Regions from separate parts of the Acidovorax sp. ACV01 genome, predicted to be linked through region 2. Evidence: riboswitches for the same ligand, from Rfam matches in the RefSeq annotation. Region 2 holds a riboswitch; the other holds the start of a gene.
The links. Region 2 has a riboswitch for thiamine pyrophosphate ahead of thiC (phosphomethylpyrimidine synthase ThiC). Riboswitches for the same ligand answer to the same signal wherever they lie in the genome.
Positions count from the first base shown of each region.

Region 1: linked by a shared signal. The riboswitch ahead of IB243_RS01260 (cytosine permease) and the one ahead of thiC (phosphomethylpyrimidine synthase ThiC) in region 2 are both predicted to bind thiamine pyrophosphate.

Region 1 is NZ_JACUZT010000001.1:256,720-265,948, reverse strand. It holds gene IB243_RS01275 (NAD(P)/FAD-dependent oxidoreductase) at 1-481, shown strand, start outside; gene IB243_RS01270 (nuclear transport factor 2 family protein) at 607-966, shown strand; gene IB243_RS27400 (helix-turn-helix domain-containing protein) at 979-1,860, shown strand; TPP riboswitch at 1,896-1,999, shown strand; gene IB243_RS01260 (cytosine permease) at 2,072-3,352, shown strand; gene thiD (bifunctional hydroxymethylpyrimidine kinase/phosphomethylpyrimidine kinase) at 3,421-4,269, opposite strand; gene IB243_RS01250 (FAD-dependent oxidoreductase) at 4,544-5,674, shown strand; gene thiS (sulfur carrier protein ThiS) at 5,671-5,868, shown strand; gene IB243_RS01240 (thiazole synthase) at 5,952-6,764, shown strand; gene thiE (thiamine phosphate synthase) at 6,757-7,659, shown strand; gene IB243_RS01230 (hypothetical protein) at 7,703-9,229, opposite strand, start outside.
Region 2 is NZ_JACUZT010000004.1:438,829-448,057, reverse strand. It holds gene ftsA (cell division protein FtsA) at 1-336, shown strand, start outside; gene ftsZ (cell division protein FtsZ) at 572-1,813, shown strand; gene IB243_RS14620 (methyl-accepting chemotaxis protein) at 1,961-3,754, opposite strand; gene lpxC (UDP-3-O-acyl-N-acetylglucosamine deacetylase) at 3,947-4,870, shown strand; gene IB243_RS14610 (hypothetical protein) at 5,015-5,191, shown strand; TPP riboswitch at 5,242-5,365, shown strand; gene thiC (phosphomethylpyrimidine synthase ThiC) at 5,507-7,387, shown strand; gene IB243_RS14600 (methyl-accepting chemotaxis protein) at 7,570-9,228, shown strand.

The DNA.
Region 1 (9,229 bases), on a different contig from region 2:
CCCGGATGCCCTGCTGCAGCGCCTGCAGCAACTGCGCGATGCGGGCCGCATCCACGTCGAGGCCGCGCAGATCACCGGTATCGAAACCGCTGGTGACCAACTGACCGCCTTGCAGGTGGTGGACGCCGATGGCAGCACCCGCGCCCTGGCGCTGGACCTGCTGGTTGCCGTGCTGGGCATCTCGCCCCGCCTCGGGCCCATTGCGGACTGGGGTTTGGCCATGGACCGCAAACAGCTGGTGGTGGACACCGAGGCCTTCCGCACCAGTGTGCCCGGCATCTACGCCGTGGGCGACATCAACACCTACCCCGGCAAACGCAAGCTCATCCTGTGCGGCTTCCACGAGGCCACTCTCGCCGCCTTTGGCGCCGCCGAGGCGCTCAAGGGCGACAAGGTGGCGTTGCAGTACACCACCACCAGCCCACGGCTGCACCAGTTGCTGGGTGTGGCACCGGTATCGGCGCCGTCCGTCAGCGCGTAGTCCCGGCGGGCCAGGGTTCGTCACTTCGTGCCCAAACGACGCGCCCACAAATAAGCACAAAATGTCCAAAAGGCGCACAAGCGCCCGGCACGATGGCGTCTCCATTCACCCATCAGGAGCACACCATGAGCCAACAACCCCTTCAATCCATCTGGGACACCTACACCGCGTCGTGGAAGACCGACTCGGCCGCGGACCGCACAGCCCTTTTTACCCAGTCCCTCGACCCCGCCTGCACCTACAACGACCCGCTGGCCACCGCCCAGGGCTGGGACCAATTGACGGCCTACATGGACAACTTTCACAGCCAAGTGCCCGGTGGGCATTTTGTGACCCACTATTTCGCCAGCCACAACCAGCAGAGCATCGCCAAATGGAACATGGTGGATGGCAGCGGGCAGGTGATCGGGGAAGGCGTGAGCTACGGCCGGTACAACGACCAGAACCGGCTGGTTGCGATGACCGGTTTCTTTGAAACCCCTTGAACGGACACCACTGTGCTTTATCTCCGGCAAATCCAGGAGGGCATCGATTTCATCGAGGCCCATCTCGAATCCGATATCCAGCTTTCCGAGGTGGCTCGGGCTGCGGGGATGAGCCAGTGGCACTTCCAGCGGATCTTCAAGGCGCTGACCAACGAAACCCTCAAGACCTATATCCGGTCGCGCCGGTTCTCGCGGGCGCTGGAGCAGTTGACCAACACACGGTTGAGCGTGCTCGACATTGCGCTGGCGTCCGGGTACGAGACGCAGGAGAGTTTCACGCGCGCGTTCCGCGATTGCTTTCGGCTCACGCCGTCGCAGTACCGCAAGATGGGCAACCGCTCGCTGTTCGTGCGCAAGATCCGGTTTGACCAAAGCTACCTCGCGCACATTCACCACAACATTTCTCTGGAACCCGACATTCAGCAGCAGCCCGCCATGCAGCTGGTCGGGCTGCCCACGGACTACTACGGCATCGACTCCGAAAAGAACAACCTGGGCCAGAAACTGCCGCCCCTGTGGGCGAAGTTCCTGCCCCGGCTGGGCGAGATTGCGAACACCGTGCCCGGGGTCTGCTATGGCGCCGTGGCGCCAGCAGGACCCCACACGGAAGAGCTGCGCTACCTGGCCTGCATCGAAGTGCGCGGCCCCGGTGCGCTGCCACCGGGCATGGTGGCCCTGGAAATCCCCGGATCGACCTATGCACGCTTCACCCACCGGGGCCCTGCGCAGAATGTCGATGCGACAGTGAACTACATCTACTCCAGCTGGCTGCTGTCGGCCGGCGCGTCGCACACCCTGGGGCCGGATCTGGAAATCTACGGTGCCCAGTACCACCCAACGTCCGGCGACTCCGTGATGCACTACGCGATCCCGATTGCCCAGGCCAAGCGCTGACCCTCCCCCTACAATAGGACCGCGCTCCTTTGGGGCGCCATCGCTAGGGGTGTCGAACCGGCTTGCCGGAACCGACTGAGAGAGTCCCTTTGAACCTGATTGAGATCATCCTCGCGCAGGGAAGCACGTCCGCCTCGGCACAGCCCAGAATGAATTGACTTTGGGGCGCGCTGGCGGGCCGCCCCTGCTCTGTACTGCTACGGAGCCATCCATGTCCTCATCCCCCGCCGCGCCCGCCACCAACGAAGCGCTGGCCCCCGTATCCCCCGACCGCCGTGTCTTCCAATGGCATGACCATGCCTCGCTCTGGTTCAGCCTGGGCGTAGGCCTCTTGGTCATGCAGGTGGGCGCGTACCTGATGCCTGCGCTGGGCACGCAGGAGGCGCTGATCGCCATCGTCTGCGGCTCCATCGTGGGCGCGGGCCTGCTGGGCTGGGTGGCCAAGCTGGGCTGCGACAGCGGCCTGGCCAGCGCCGGGCTGATGCATGCGGTGTACGGCCGCACGTTTGCCAGCCTGCCGATCATTTTGAACATCGTGCAGCTGGTGGGCTGGGGCACGTTCGAGCTGGTGGTGATGCGCGATGCCACGGTGGCCATCGGCCAACAGTCCGGCACCATGGCCGGCGCGCATTGGCCCGTGCTGGCTACGCTGCTGTGGGGCGGCGTGGTGATGCTGCTCATCAGCGGCTCGATGGTGCAGCTGGTGCGCAAGGTGATCGCACGCGTGGCGCTGCCGCTGGTGGTGCTGTCGCTGCTGTGGCTGTCGTGGCAGTTTTTGTCGCTGGCGCAGGCCCAGGGTTTTGAAGCGCTGTGGACGCGCAAGGGCGAAGGCGGCATGGGCGTGCTGCCCGCGCTGGACCTGGTGATCGCCATGCCGATCTCGTGGCTACCTCTGGTGGCCGACTATGCGCGCCACGGCAAGCATGGTGGATCGGCGCTGCGCGGCACCTGGCTGGGCTACGCGCTGGCCAACATGTGGTGCTACACGCTGGGTGTGCTGGTGGCGTTGACCCTGCCGAGCAAGGACCTGGTGCAGGCGCTGCTGCTGGCCCAGGGCGGGCTGATCGCGCTGTCGCTGATCCTGATCGACGAGGTGGATAACGCCTATGGCGACACCTATTCGGGCGCGGTGTCGGCCCACAGCCTGCTGCCACGCTGGGGCGTGCGCAAGTGGGGCCTGGCCATGGCAGCCGTATGCACAGGCCTCGCACTGGTGCTGCCCATGCACAGCCTGGAGCCGTTTTTGTTGCTGCTCAGCTCGGTGTTTGTGCCGCTGTTTGGGGTGATCTTGGGCCGACTGGCGTTTGGCACCAACGCACCCGCGCTGCTGGCTGCGGCACGCCGGGTAAATGCGGCCCCGGTGGCGATCTGGTTGGTGGGGATTGCCGTCTACCACCTGGCTCCGCAGGTGGTACCGGGCGCGGGCTCGGCGCTGCCGGCGCTGGCGTTCAGCTTTTTGCTGGCCTGGGCCACACGGCCACGGGGCCATTGAATAGCTATCGAATTGTGAGCTACTAGCGCTTACCAGATAAGCGCTAGATGCCAAAAACAATCAAATTTCTACAACACCAACTGCGCCACAGGCGCATAGCCGTGGTTGAGCGGACCGTGGCCACGGCCGGTGGTCACATTGGCCCCTGCGGCGATGGCGCCCAGAATGTAGGCACGCGCGCGCTCCACCGCCTGCTGCAAGGGCAGGCCCTGCGCCAGGTGTGCCGCAACGGCCGACGACAAGGTGCAGCCGGTGCCGTGCCCGTTGGGCGTGGCAATGCGTGCTGACTCCAGCCGCTGCCGCACGCCGTTGCGGGTGGCCAGAACGTCCACCACCCAGTCTCCGGGCAGGTGGCCACCCTTGAGCAGCGCTGCGCGTGCGCCCAGCGCGCACAGCGCCTGCGCGGCTTCATCCAGCGTTTCCACGCCCTTGATGCTGCGCCCCAGCAACCAGCCCGCCTCATCCAGGTTGGGGGTGATCACCTCGGCCAGCGGAAACAGTTCCTGCACCAGCACGCTCACGGTTTCTGCGGCGATGAGCCGGTCGCCGCTGGTAGCCACCATCACGGGGTCGAGCACCACATGCGGCAGCTGGTAGGTGCGGATGGCATCGGCCACCACGCGCACCACTTCGGGCGAATGCAGCATGCCGATCTTGACCGCGTCCACGCCGATGTCCTTCACCACGGCATCGATCTGGGCCTTGAGCATCTCGGGCGGAATGCCGTGGATGCCCGTCACGCCACAGGTGTTCTGCGCCGTGATGGCGGTGATGGCCGTCATGCCGTAGCAGCCCAGGGCGCTGAAGGTCTTGAGGTCGGCCTGGATGCCCGCCCCGCCGCCGCTGTCGGAACCGGCGATGGAAAGCACGCGCACATAGCGGCGTGCTGCGGAGGTCGGGGGGGTCAATGAAGTCATGGCAAAAATTATGGCCTATGCGCTAGCGCAAAAAGAGCTGCCTTTGGTTGTGCTGTAATTGATTTTTCCGGACGAAACAGGGGTGTCCCACCGCTTTTGGTGTGCGACTGAGAAATACCCTGGGGCCCGCACGCAGCGCCGCATGGCACTGCCTGCACCACACCGTGGCCCCGCTACCCGATCCAGGTCATGCTGGCGTGGGGAGTTTCCAAGAGCGGCACCGCCCCGTTTTGTCCATGGTTGCCTGCCAACACACGGACACACCGACGGACCTATGCCACTTCAACCCTCTTCTTTTGCCATTCTGGGCGCGGGCCTCATGGGCCGTCTGCTTGCGGTGGAGCTGGCCCGCCAGGGGCACCGGGTCGACATCTACGACGCAGGCAGTCCGGCCGCTGAACATTCGGCCGCGACCGTGGCCGCCGCCATGCTGGCGCCGCTGGCCGAATCGGCCATCACCGAGCCTGGTGTGGTGCGCATGGGCCACCATGCCCTCACCCGCTGGCCACAGCTGCTGGCGGCACTGGCCGAGCCCGTGTTCTTCCAGCAGGCTGGCACGCTCATCGTGTGGCACCGGCAGGACGCGGCCGAGGCCCAGCGGCTGACTCGCCAGCTGGAGGCCAATCAGCAGACGGTGCCCGAGTTGCCCGCCCTGCAAAAACTCGACGGTGCCGCGCTGGCCCAGGCGGAGCCCACGCTGGCGCAGCGCTTTGCGCAGGGCCTGTACCTGCCCGGCGAGGGCCAGCTCGACAACCGGCAGCTGCTGGCGGCGCTGGCGGTGGAAATGCAGCGGCTGTCCGTGCGCATGCACTGGCACACCCCCCAGTCGCCCGAGGCCTTTGCGCCCGGCGCCCCAGGCCAGCCCGACTGGGTGCTGGACTGCCGTGGCCTCGGCGCCAAGGCCCAATGGCCGGCTTTGCGCGGTGTGCGGGGCGAGGTGGTGCGCATCCACGCACCGGATGTCACGCTGCAGCGCCCCACACGGCTGGTGCACCCGCGCTACCCCATCTATATCGCTCCCAAGCCGGACCACCTGTTCGTGATCGGTGCGACCGAGATCGAATCGGACGACCTCTCGCCCGCCAGCGTGCGATCGACGCTGGAGCTGCTCTCCGCCGCCTACGCCGTGCATCCCGGCTTTGCAGAGGGCCGCATTCTGGAACTGGCCACGCAGTGCCGCCCCACGCTGCCCGACAACCTGCCCGCCATTCGCCAGCCGCGCCGGGGCGTGCTGGAGATCAACGGCCTGTACCGCCACGGCTTCATGATCGCGCCCGCCCTGCTGGACGTGACGCTGGAAGTGCTGAACGCGGGACAATCGCAGCTTTCGCAACGTTTTGACCTCGCGCTGGAACTGGAGCCCGCCCCCCTGCCCCCACCCAGCGCGGCCGCCGCCTTCGCATGAACATCTCCATCAACCAGATCCCGCACGAACTGCCCGAGGGTGCCACCGTGGCCGATGCCGTGGCCGCCATCGCGGCCCGCCCCCCGTTTGCCGTGGCCGTGAACACCCACTTTGTGCCCAACACCCGCTACGCCGCGCAGGCCCTGCAGCCCGGTGACCGCGTGGAAATCATCTCGCCCGTGACGGGGGGATGACCCCTGGCTTGCAATTTTGAGAAAAATTGGCCCCTAGCGCTTTTCCATCAAGCGCGAATAGCTATTAAAAAGATAGTAAAAATATGACCACTTCGACGCCCCAAGACCCTCTGGTGCTGTACGGCCAGCAGTTCGCGAGCCGCCTGCTGCTGGGCACCTCGCGCTACCCATCCCCTGCGGTGCTCGAAGCCGCCGTGTTGCGCGCGCAACCCGCCATGGTCACCGCGTCGTTGCGCCGCCAGGGCAGCAACCCGGCCGAAAGCGGCAGCAGCTTCTGGGAGCTTCTGCGCAAGCTCAACGTACCCGTGCTGCCCAACACCGCCGGCTGCCACAGCGCGCAAGAGGCCATCACCACGGCACAGATGGCGCGCGAGGTGTTCAACACCCCCTGGATCAAGCTGGAACTGATCGGCGACGACTACACGTTGCAGCCCGACACGCTGAACCTGGTGGGCGTGGCGGCACACCTCATCAAGGAAGGTTTTCAGGTGCTGCCGTACTGCACCGAAGACCTGGTGGTGTGCCAGCGCCTGGTGGATGTGGGCTGCCAGGCCGTGATGCCCTGGGCCGCGCCCATCGGCACAGGCCGTGGCCCCGTCAACCCCTATGCACTGCAAACGCTGCGCGAGCGCCTGAACGTGCCGCTGCTGGTGGACGCCGGGCTGGGCCTGCCATCACACGCCTGCCAGGTGATGGAATGGGGTTACGACGGCGTGCTGTTGAACACCGCAGTCGCACTCGCGCAAGACCCGGTGGCCATGGCAGGCGCCTTCGCCGACGCCGTGAATGCCGGGCGTGCCGCGCGCAAGGCCGGTGCCATGGCTGCGCAGGAGGCCGCCCAGCCCAGCACGCCCGTGCTCGGCACCCCCTTTTGGCACCATGAACAACATGCGTGACGACACCAGCGCCATGGTGGAGGCCATTCTTGCGCACCACGCCGCCACCTTCGCGGGCTTTGGCGCAGAGCCTGCCCCGGAGCCCACGCGACAGGAACCCGCTTACCTGGCAGCCCTGCAGGCTTGCAGCACGCTGGGCTTCATTGCCCACGACGCGGAATGCCTCGCCCAAGCTTGGCTGGCCCAAAGCCTGCGCACCGGCGCCTTCCAGCCAGAGCAATGGCCCGACACACCGGAGGATTTTGGCCTGCAACCCGTGCCACGTGCCCAGGCGTTCGCCCCGTGTCCTGACCAGTTGGGCCTGTACGCCGTGTTGCCCGACGCCGACTGGGTGGGCCGCATGGCGCGTGCGGGCGTTCCCACAGTGCAGCTTCGCTTCAAGTCGGCCAATCCTCATGCGATTGCGCAGCAGGTGCACGCGGCGGTCCAGGCCGTCAAGGGCACGAACGCCCTGCTGTTCATCAATGACCATTGGCGCATGGCCATCCAGGCAGGTGCCTATGGGATTCACCTCGGCCAGGAAGATCTGGATGCCCTGGCCCCCGATGAACTCCAAGCGCTGCGCGCTTCAGGCCTGCGCCTGGGTGTCAGCACCCATGGCTACGCGGAAATGGTGCGTGCAGATGCCGTAGGCCCCAGCTACATCGCCATGGGCGCCGTGTTCCCTACCACCCTCAAGAAGATGGCCACGGCCCCGCAGGGCGTGGGCCGGCTGGGGGTCTACGCGCGCCTGCTGCGCCATTACCCCCAGGTAGCCATCGGCGGCATAGGCGCCGAGCAGTTTGCGCAGGTGCAGGCCACGGGCGTGGGATCGATTGCGGTGGTTCGCGCCATCGTCAATGCGACTGACCCCGAAGCCACCGTTGCGCAGCTGATGCGCCAGATGAAAACGTAAACAAACGGCCAGCCCTGAAAAGGCGCTGCTGCGCCCTGGCGCCCTATTTGCGGCCAGTCTTCTTTTGCTCCAGCTCCAGCCGCAGTTCGACCAGGTCGTTGTCCATGCCAAAACCCACGGCCTGACCCGGGGGCGGGGGGGCGGTCACCGGCACGACCGGCAAATCACTGAGCGTGAGATGGGGTGGCTCTGAGAGGTCAAGGTCCAGATCCAGCGCCGCACCACGCGTGTCGCCATCCAGCACCGAGGGCGCTGCGACCACTGCGGCCTGGGGCGGACGTCCTGCAACGGGAGGCATTCCGTCAAAGTCGAACTCCAGGCTGGCCGCGCGCGAGTCCTGCGGCAATGCGTCTGTTTTGGCCAGCACGTTCTGAAGCGGTTCTTGCTGCACCTGCGTTTCGACCCGGGGCGCCGCCAGCGGTGTGGTGCGCTTGCGGGGTGCCGGTTCCCCTCTGGCACTCGCGGGCGTGGTTTGTGCAATGGAGAGCAACAACAGCAGGTCGTCGTAGGCCGCAAGATCAAAGGGCTCGACCGAACCGGCACCGTCGTGCCGGAACAGCAGCTTTTCGAGCAGTTGCAACACCGACGGAGAAGTCCATTCGGCCTCGATGTCGGCCAGCGCATCGGTGTAGTGGTAGAGCATGCGGCCCGTGCGGTGGAAACTGGCAAATTCCGGCACTTGCGCGTTGAACGATTGCATGAACTGCGTGCGCAGTTGCGTGAACTCCTCCACCCTGCTCAGCGTGTGGTAGAGCCGCAAAAGCTCCAGATAGGCCAGTGGCGAAGTCGCGCCACGTTCAGCGATGTGCTTCTTCAGCACTTCGATGGCCTGCTGGTGTTCACCCACCGAGATGAAAAACTCGGCCTGTTGCTGGATGTCGAAAAGCTCCTCCGGGCTGACGATGTGCAGTGCAGGCCGGGGTGCAGCGGCAGGGGGTGCTGCCGGGGGCATGGCCTTCAGGGGGGCCGGCGCACTGGGTAACGGGGCCGTGGCCACAAACGGTGTCACCAGTGGGGCTGCGGCTGAATCAGCGGAGGGAGCACGGACTTCAGCAAGCTCGTCAGACGGCATCCAGTCGTCACTGGGGTGTGGGGCCAGGCCCAGCGCAGCCCCATGTTCGGCCAGGGCGTCATGCCCCCCCAGCGCCGCTACGGAATCGCGCCATGCCCGCACCGCCTTTTCGGAGGCGCTGCGCATCCGCACCCAAGCCCACGCCACCAGCAACAGCGCCAGCAGCAGCAACCCGCCCAGCGCGTACACCACGGTGGCGGGGAATCGCTCGCTCTCGGCCTGCTCCAGCTGTTGCTGCAGTTGCGCGGCGGCTGCCCGGTCCTGGGCGGCCTGCGCCCGCAGGTTGGCGACATCGGCCTCCAAGGCCTTGAGCCGATCACTGTCCTGATTGGCATCCTCGGGCTGGGCGTTCAGTGCTTTCCAGAGCGCTGCAGCCTGGGCTCGCTGGGCCGAGGGCTGGTCTGCCGGCAGGACCAACAGTTCGGGAGAGGTGCGCAGCGCCAGCGGGCGGTCCACCCAGACATCGAGCGGCTCGATCACAAGGCGGGCCCGGTCGGC
Region 2 (9,229 bases):
GTGGAGGAGATCTTCTCGCTCGTGCAGCAGGTCATTCGCGAGTCGGGCTACGAAGAAGTGCTGTCCTCGGGCATCGTGCTTACGGGCGGCAGTTCGGTGATGCCGGGAATGATCGAACTGGGCGAGGACATCTTCCTCAAGCCCGTGCGGCGCGGCATTCCCAAGTATTCCAGTGCCCTGTCCGACATGGTGGCCCAGCCACGAGCAGCCACTGTCATGGGCCTGCTCGAAGAAGCTCGCCTGGCACGGCTGCGCGGCTTCAAGGTGGCGCAAAAGAGCGGCTCCATGAAGACCGCGTTCGGGCGTTTCAAAGATTTCATCGTGGGGAATTTCTGACCATGAAATACCTAGGAATGAGCGCCGCCGGGCCGCCCCAAGGCGCGCAAGCCCCCATGGGGGGCAGCGCAGCACACGCAGTGGCAAGCGTGGGGGCCTTGTGGCTGGCGCGAGGGAGTCCCCACCAAACGCCGCGCGAGCGATGGCGATGTACAGGACCGCCGCGCTCTTCCCTACCAGGTACCCCAATCCCCATTTGGCAATTGCATACGAATCTAGAAACAGGAGCTCCAACATGACCATCGAAATGATCGAAGCCGAAGAATTCAACCAGGGCACCCAGATCAAGGTGATCGGCGTGGGCGGCGGTGGCAGCAACGCCGTCGAGCACATGATCGCCCGCAGCGTGCAGGGCGTGGAGTTTGTCAGCGCCAACACCGACGCGCAGGCACTGACGCGCAGCTCGGCCCACCGTGTCATCCAGCTGGGCGGCAGCGGCCTGGGTGCGGGCGGCAAGCCAGAAAAGGCGCGCGATGCGGCCGAAGCTGCGGTGGACGACATCCGTGACGCCATCCAGGGCGCGCACATGCTGTTCATCACGGCCGGCATGGGCGGCGGCACCGGGACCGGGGCTGCTCCGGTGATCGCGCGCGTGGCCAAGGAAATGGGCATCCTGACGGTGGGTGTGGTCACCAAGCCTTTCGATTGGGAAGGTGGCCGCCGCATGAAGAACGCCGACGATGGCCTGGCCGAGCTGGAAGCCAACGTGGACTCGCTGATCGTGGTGCTCAACGAGAAGCTGCTAGACGTGCTGGGCGACGACATCACCCAGGACGAAGCCTTTGCGCATGCCAACGACGTGCTCAAGAACGCCGTGGGCGGCATTGCTGAAATCATCAACGAGTACGGCCAGGTGAACGTCGACTTCGAAGACGTGCGCACCGTCATGGGCGAGCCTGGCAAGGCCATGATGGGTACGGCCACCGCCAGCGGCCCCGACCGCGCGCGCATCGCTGCGGAGCAGGCCATTGCCTGTCCACTGCTGGAAGGCATCGACCTGTCGGGCGCCAAGGGTGTGCTGGTGCTGGTCACGGCCAGCAAGGGCAGCCTCAAGCTGTCCGAGTCGCGCCAGGCCATGAACACCATCAACGCCTATGCCTCGACCGATGCACACGTCATCTTCGGCGCTGCCTACGACGAAACCCTGGGCGACGAGATCCGCGTGACCGTGGTGGCCACGGGGTTGTCGCGCGTCAACGCACGCCGCCAGCCCATCTCGGTGGTGCAGGGTGGCCTGCGCACGGGCACGGACAACATGGCCTATCAAATGCCCGTGGCTGGTGTCGGCACCCTGGGTGGTGCGGTGGGTGTGCAAGGCGGCCACGCCGGCAGCGCACAGGCCGACTACGGCAGCATGTCGGTGCCCAGCGTTTGGCGTACCAACCGCACGCAGGCGGCAGCCCGTGTGGACGCACTGTCGTCGGGTGGTATGGATGACCTGGAGATCCCGGCCTTCCTGCGCAAGCAAGCCGACTGATCGGAGGTCTCCGGTGGCCCACAGGGTGACTGTTGGACCCCAAGAATGAAAGAGGCCCTGCCAGCGTGAGCTGGCAGGGCCTCTTTTTTGTGGGCAGTGTGGGCTCTTGTGCTGGCTCAGGCCCTTGAGGCCCTCAGCACCCCTGGTTTAGAAGGACTCCCAATCGTCGTTGTTATCTGCGGCGGGCTTGGGGCTGCTGGCCTTGGGGGGCAGCGCTGCTGCCGGTGCCTTGGCGGCTGGAGCGGGTGGGCGGGGGGCCGCAGCCTTGGCCAGTGCGGGGCGTGGTGCCGCGGCGCGTACGGGGGCCGGTGCCGGACGGGGTGTCGCCGAAGGCACTGGCCGGCTTGCCGGCATGGGGGCAGGTGCCGAGGCATTGCTGCCATTCACCCGGAACAACGCGACCACCTGGGTGAGTTTCATGGCCTGCTCGCGCAGGCTGTCTGCGGCGGCGGTGGATTGTTCCACCAGGGCCGAGTTCTGCTGCGTCATCTGGTCGAGCTGGTTCATGGTGGTGTTGACCTGCGCAATCCCCTGGCTTTGTTCAGAGGTGGCGGAGCGGATCTCTCCAATGATGTCGGTCACGCGCTGAACGCTGTCCACGATCTCGGTCATGGTGGCGCCCGCATTGCCCACCAGTTGCGTGCCCGATGCCACCTTTTCGACCGACGCGCCAATCAGGGTCTTGATCTCCTTGGCGGCTTCTGCACTGCGTTGGGCCAGGCTGCGCACCTCGCTGGCCACCACGGCAAAGCCCCGGCCCTGCTCGCCCGCACGGGCGGCTTCCACTGCGGCATTCAAGGCCAGGATGTTGGTCTGAAAGGCAATGCCATCAATGACACCGATGATGTCGCTGATCTTGTTGCTGCTGGCGTTGATGTCCTGCATGGTGGCCACCACCCGCGACACCACCTCGCCCCCGCGTGCCGCGACGGCAGCGGCCGACGTTGCCATCTGGTTGGCGGTCTGTGCGGATTCCGAGGTCTGCTTGACGGTGCTGGTCAGCTCTTCCATGCTGCTCGCGGTGCTCTGCAGGTTGCTGGCCGTGTCTTCGGTGCGGTGGGCGAGGTCATTGTTGCCCTGGGCAATCTCGCTGGACGCGGTGGCGATGCTGTCGGTGGCGGAGCGTACGTCGGTGACCAGCTTGCGCAGCGAGGTGACCATGTGGGCCAGGCCGTCGAGCATCGAGCCCGGGTGGGCCGTGGGGATTGGGGTATCGAGGTTGCCCTGGGCCACTTCCGACATGATGGCGATGGCGTCGGTGGGCTCTCCCCCGATCTGGCGCAATACCGACCGCGACACCATCATGCCAATGGCGCCGACGACCAGAAACACCACCACCACCATGGCCAGGCTCGACAGCAGGGCTTGGCGCAGCAGCACATCCACGTCGTCGGTGTAGAGGCCTGAGCCAACCATCCAGTTCCAGCCGTCCACCCGGACGATGTACTGCAGCTTGGGCTGGGGTGTCGTTTGACCCGGGCGGGCAAACATTGTGGGGACAAAGGCCTTGCCGTCCTTGCTGTTGCGGATGCCGTTCACGAGCAGGCCAATGATGTCCACCCCCGAGCCATCCTTGACCTTGCCCAGCATGTCCTGCCCGTCCCACTCGGTCTTGAAGGGGTGCATCACCCCGACGCCCTCGGTGGTCCAGATGTAGAAGTACTCGGTTTTGCCGTCGGCGCCGCCATAGCGGGCAATGCGCAGGGCGTCCTTGGCGGCCTTTTGTGCTTCTTCCTGGGGCATGGCGCCGCTGGCGGCCTTGGCCTGGTAGGCGGCGACGATGCTGTGGGCGGACTGGACGGCCGTGGTCAGCAACTCCTTGCGCGACTCGCTGATCAGCCGTCGTTCCTGCAGCAAGGACATGACGGCCATGATCAGCAGCGCAGCCAGTGCGGTGCCGATCATGAGCATGATTTTCATTTTGAAGCTGAGCTTGCTCATGGGAGTCTCCTGTGGGGCGTTTGCGGTGTGTTCATGTTGTGTCTTTTAAGGCCCGCCGACCCCAAATTGTGCGGCGAACCCTGGGGCATGTGCTGTAGGTGAAAACGCGGCGGTGGCTCCGGGGGCGGTGTTGGTGAGGCTGGCAAGACCTCAGCGTGTGCGGGGCGGGGCGCCAGAAACTAAAATGCCGAGATGCTCCAGCAACGCACCCTCAAGACACTGACCCGGGCCGTAGGCGTCGGGCTGCACAGCGGCCAGCGGGTCGAGTTGACCCTGCGGCCCGCGCAGCCGGACACGGGTATCGTGTTCCGGCGGGTTGACCTGCCCCAGCCGGTGGACATCCCGATCCGGGCTGAAGCGGTGACGGACACGCGGCTGGCGTCCACCATCGCGGTGGGCAATGCCAAGGTACACACGGTGGAGCACCTGATGTCGGCCTGTGCGGGCCTGGGCATCGACAATCTCTATGTGGACATCACTGCGGAAGAGGTGCCCATCCTTGACGGGTCTTCGGCTTCCTTCGTTTTCCTGCTGCAGAGCGCGGGGATCGAATTGCAGAACGCGCCCAAGCGTTTCATCCGCGTCACCCGGCCTGTGGAAGTGCGCGAGGGCGAGGGCGCCAACGCCAAGTGGGCGCGCCTCACCCCCTACCACGGCTACAAGCTCAGCTTCGAGATCGACTTTGACCACCCTGCGGTGGATTCCACTGGCCAGCGTGTGGAGTTTGACCTGGGGGCGGGCAATTACAGCCGCGACATTGCCCGCGCACGCACCTTTGGCTTCACCCGCGATGTCGAAATGATGCGCTCCAACGGCCTGGCGCTGGGCGGGGGCTTGGACAACGCCATCGTGATGGACGACTACAAGGTGCTCAACAGCGACGGCCTGCGCTACGACGACGAGTTCGTGAAGCACAAGATCCTGGACGCCATGGGCGATTTGTACCTGATTGGGAAACCGCTGCTGGCCGCGTACAGCGCGTTCCGTTCGGGCCATGCCATGAACAACCTGCTGCTGCGCGAGCTGCTGGCCCAGCGCGATGCCTGGGAAGTGGTCACCTTCGAGGACGAGCGCCAGGCTCCGAGCGGCTTTGTGCAGCCCGCGCGCGCCTGGTAGCGATGAAGCACTCGCTGAGTCGCTTCGCGCCTTCCCTCTCTCTCGCGTTGTGGGAGGGGAGCAACGCCGTCGCTGCGAGGCGCCCCTTGCTGGGCGTCCCTGGCCCATGCCACGTCAGTTTTCACGGCGCGGGGGATTCGTGAAATGCTGATCTTTCGCTGGCTGGCCATGCTGCTGCTTCTGGCGGCTGCCGTGTCGTTTGCGTTTTATGCGGGCACGGGCCAGGCGCGCTACAAGCGCCTGGGGCTCGTCATCCTCAAATGGACGGTGATCGCAGCCGTCTTCTTCTTTGCGGTGATCCTCATCGGCCGTTTGGCCTGACCGTACGGTCGAAGTGCGACTGGGGCCTCTTTTTCTTCTGGCCTATACTCGCGCCTGCTCCGGGGTGTGCGTAAGCGCTGAGATGCGAGTCGGCTGAAGAAATTCGGCAGGCCTCGCGAACCCGACGAACTTGATCCGGTTCATACCGGCGGAAGAAGAGCCGACCTCCTTGTCCCCGTGCCCGCAGTCCCTGCTGGCACGCCATGCCTCAGGTGCCGCCGCACCCGAGGGGCGCACAGGTCCATTCCGGAGCAGCACCTACCGCCACCGGAACCAGGAGACCTGCCCATGAACGCCCCCGACCCCCACGCCAAGCTGGCCACCCCCGAGAAGTTCGCCGAGTTGCTCGCACGCACGCGCGAACCCTTTCCTGCATCGCGCAAGGCCTACCTCCCCGGCCACCTGCACACCGATCTGCGCGTGCCCGTGCGCGACATTGCGCTGACCAATGGCGAACTGGTCAGCGTGTACGACACCTCCGGCCCGTATACCGACCCCGAGGCTGCGATCGATGTGCGCAAGGGCCTGTCCAGCGTGCGAGGTGGCTGGATCACCGGCCGTGGTGATGTGGAGCACTACGAAGGCCGCGCGCCTGTGGCGCTGGACGACGGCCAAAAGAGCGAAGACGCCACCCGCCTGGCCCAGCTGCGTGCCGAGGCCGCCGCGCTGCAGCGCAAGCCTCTGCGGGCCAAAAGTGGTGCCAATGTGACGCAGATGCACTACGCCCGCAAAGGCATCATCACCCCCGAGATGGAATACGTGGCCATTCGCGAAAACGGCAAGCGCGAGTGGATGGAGCAGTACATGGCCGACGCTGGCCGTGAGCAGCGCCTGATGGGCAACCCCCTGGGGGCCAGCATCCCGCGCATCATCACCCCCGAGTTCGTGCGCGACGAAGTGGCCCGGGGCCGGGCCATCATCCCCGCCAACATCAACCACCCTGAGGTGGAGCCGATGGCGATTGGCCGCAACTTCCTGGTCAAGATCAACGCCAACATCGGCAACTCGGCCGTCACGTCGAGCATTGAGGAAGAAGTGGAAAAGCTCGTGTGGGCGATCCGCTGGGGTGCCGACAACGTGATGGACCTGTCGACCGGCAAGAACATCCACACCACGCGCGACTGGATCGTGCGCAACAGCCCGGTGCCCATCGGCACCGTGCCGATCTACCAGGCGCTGGAGAAGGTGGGTGGCGTGGCCGAAGACCTGACCTGGGAAATCTTCCGCGACACGCTCATCGAGCAGGCCGAGCAGGGTGTGGACTACTTCACCATCCACGCGGGTGTGCGCCTGGCCTACATCCACCTCACGGCCAACCGCCGCACGGGCATCGTCTCGCGCGGGGGCTCCATCATGGCCAAGTGGTGCATGACGCACCACCGCGAGAGCTTCCTGTACGAGCACTTCGAGGACATCTGCGACATCATGAAGGCATACGACGTGTCGTTCAGCCTGGGTGATGGCCTGCGCCCCGGCTGCGCTTCAGACGCCAACGACGAAGCCCAGTTTGCCGAGCTGCACACGCTGGGCGAGCTCACGCAGGTGGCCTGGAAACACGACGTGCAGACCATGATCGAAGGCCCCGGCCATGTGCCCATGCACATGATCCAGGCCAACATGACCGAGCAGCTCAAGACCTGCCACGAGGCGCCGTTCTACACCCTGGGCCCGCTGACCATCGACATCGCACCGGGCTACGACCACATTGCGTCCGCCATCGGCGCGGCCATGATCGGCTGGATGGGCACGGCCATGCTGTGCTACGTGACGCCCAAGGAGCACCTGGGCCTGCCCGACCGCGACGACGTGAAGCAAGGGATCATTGCCTACAAGATCGCCGCCCACGCTGCCGATGTGGCCAAGGGGCACCCGGGCGCCCGCTCGCGCGACGACGCGCTGAGCCAAGCGCGTTTCGACTTCCGCTGGCAAGACCAGTTCAACCTGGGCCTGGACCCGGAGACCGCCAAGGAATACCACGACGAAACCCTGCCCAAGGACTCGGCCAAGGTGGCGCATTTCTGCTCGATGTGCGGACCGAAGTTCTGCTCGATGAAGATCACGCAGGAAGTGCGTGACTTTGCTGCGCAAAAAGGCATGGCGGAGGCGGATGCCCTGGCCCAGGGCATGGAGACCAAGGCGGTGGAATTCCAGCGCCTGGGCGGGCAGCTCTACATTCCTGTAACACCGGCTGCATAAGCCCGCCTACTACCCCCGGGGATTCCCTGCACCAGGGCCCGGGGCCGTGCTTACCCTGTGCGGCAGACGACAGCGCTCGCTCTATAGTCCCGCCCACCCCCCGGTTCAGAAGATCGGGAGGATGGTGTGTGGCACTAAATTTGCTATGCTGAGTTGTCTGTTAAAAAATGTAAGGAAGAGCCATGAATGCTCTCGGCCGCTTCTCCATCCGCACGCGCCTTTACTTCGGGACCGTTTTTTCCCTGATTCTTCTTGTTGTCATTGGCGCCATGGGTTATGTGGCGCTGGACCGCACGCGCGGCACGCTGCAGGTGCTGTTCTCGCAGCGAGTGCAGACCCTCACGGACATGTCGGATCTGCGCACCACGCTGGGGGACCTGCGCCGGACCGAAAAAGACATCATCATCAATTTCAACAACTCGGTGGAGGTCTCGGCCTTGCGCGAGTCCTGGGCCAAGACCCTGGCCGCCCTGCGCAAGAGCCTTGCCGATGTGCGCCAGGTCCAGTCGGGCGACACGGAGTTCGTCGCGTCCATCGATAAATCCCTGGACGAGATCAAGCAGTACGAAACTGGCATCTCGCCGATCTTCGAGCAGATCGAGCGTGCCCAGCTCGATGGTGCAGGCGGTGGTGCCTACGCAGACCGCCTGAAAGTGCACATGGAGGCCACCGACAAGCTGTTCTCCAGCCTGTCCGCCACGGCCCGTGCGCGGATGGATGAAGCCCGCGAAGGTGTGGAGTCGCGCACCTCCACGATGTCTGCCCTCATTGGCATCGGGCTGCTGCTTGGGCTGGCGGTACTGATTCCGCTCACGTTCTTCAGCGTGCGCTCCATCACCCGGTCCCTGGGCCAGGCGCAGGAGCTGGCCGACCGCATTGCCAGTGGCGACCTCTCGCGGGACGTGGCTGCCATGAACCAGGATGAGGTCGGCCAGCTGGTTTCGGCCATGGGCCGCATGCAGGATGCCCTGCGTGGCCTGGTGCGCCAGGTGCAGGACTCGGCAGGTAACATCACCACCGCCAGCTCCGAGATCGCCAGCGGCAACCACGACCTGAGCCACCGCACCGAGCAGACAGCGGCCAACCTGGAGGAAACAGCCTCGTCCATGGAGCTGTTGACCAGCACCGTGCAGCAAAGCGCGCAGTCCTCCCGCCAGGCCAGCGACTTCGCCTCGTCGGCCGCCGAAGTGGCCGCGCGTGGCGGTGCCGTGGTGTCGCAGGTGGTCACCACCATGGACCAGATCACCACCAGCTCGCGCAAGATCGCCGACATCACGGGCGTGATCGACTCCATTGCATTCCAGACCAACATCCTCGCGCTCAACGCCGCAGTAGAGGCCGCGCGCGCCGGCGAACAGGGCCGGGGTTTTGCCGTGGTGGCGAGTGAGGTGCGTAACCTCGCGCAGCGCAGTGCCGAGGCGGCCAAGGAGATCAAGGGCCTGATCGGTTCGTCGGTGGAACGCGTCGAAGACGGCTCGCGCCTGGTCAGTCAGGCCGGGCAGACCATGACCGAGATCGTCAGCAGCGTGCGCCGGGTGTCCGACATCATTGCGGAGATCACCGCCTCGTCGGCCGAGCAAAGCGACAACATCGGCCAGATCAGCCAGGCCGTGGGCCAGCTCGACCAGATGACGCAGCAGAACGCCGCGCTGGTGGAAGAGTCCACCGCTGCTTCCGAGTCGCTGCGCGAACAGGCCCTGCACCTGAGTAGCGCGGTCAGCCAGTTCAAGCTGCAGGACGGCGGTGTTTCCACACCATCGGCCTTCAGCGCGGCAGCAGCAGCGCCCTCTGCACCAGCCGTGGCCCAGGCGCCGCGCCGGCCCGCGCTGCGGATACGGTAAT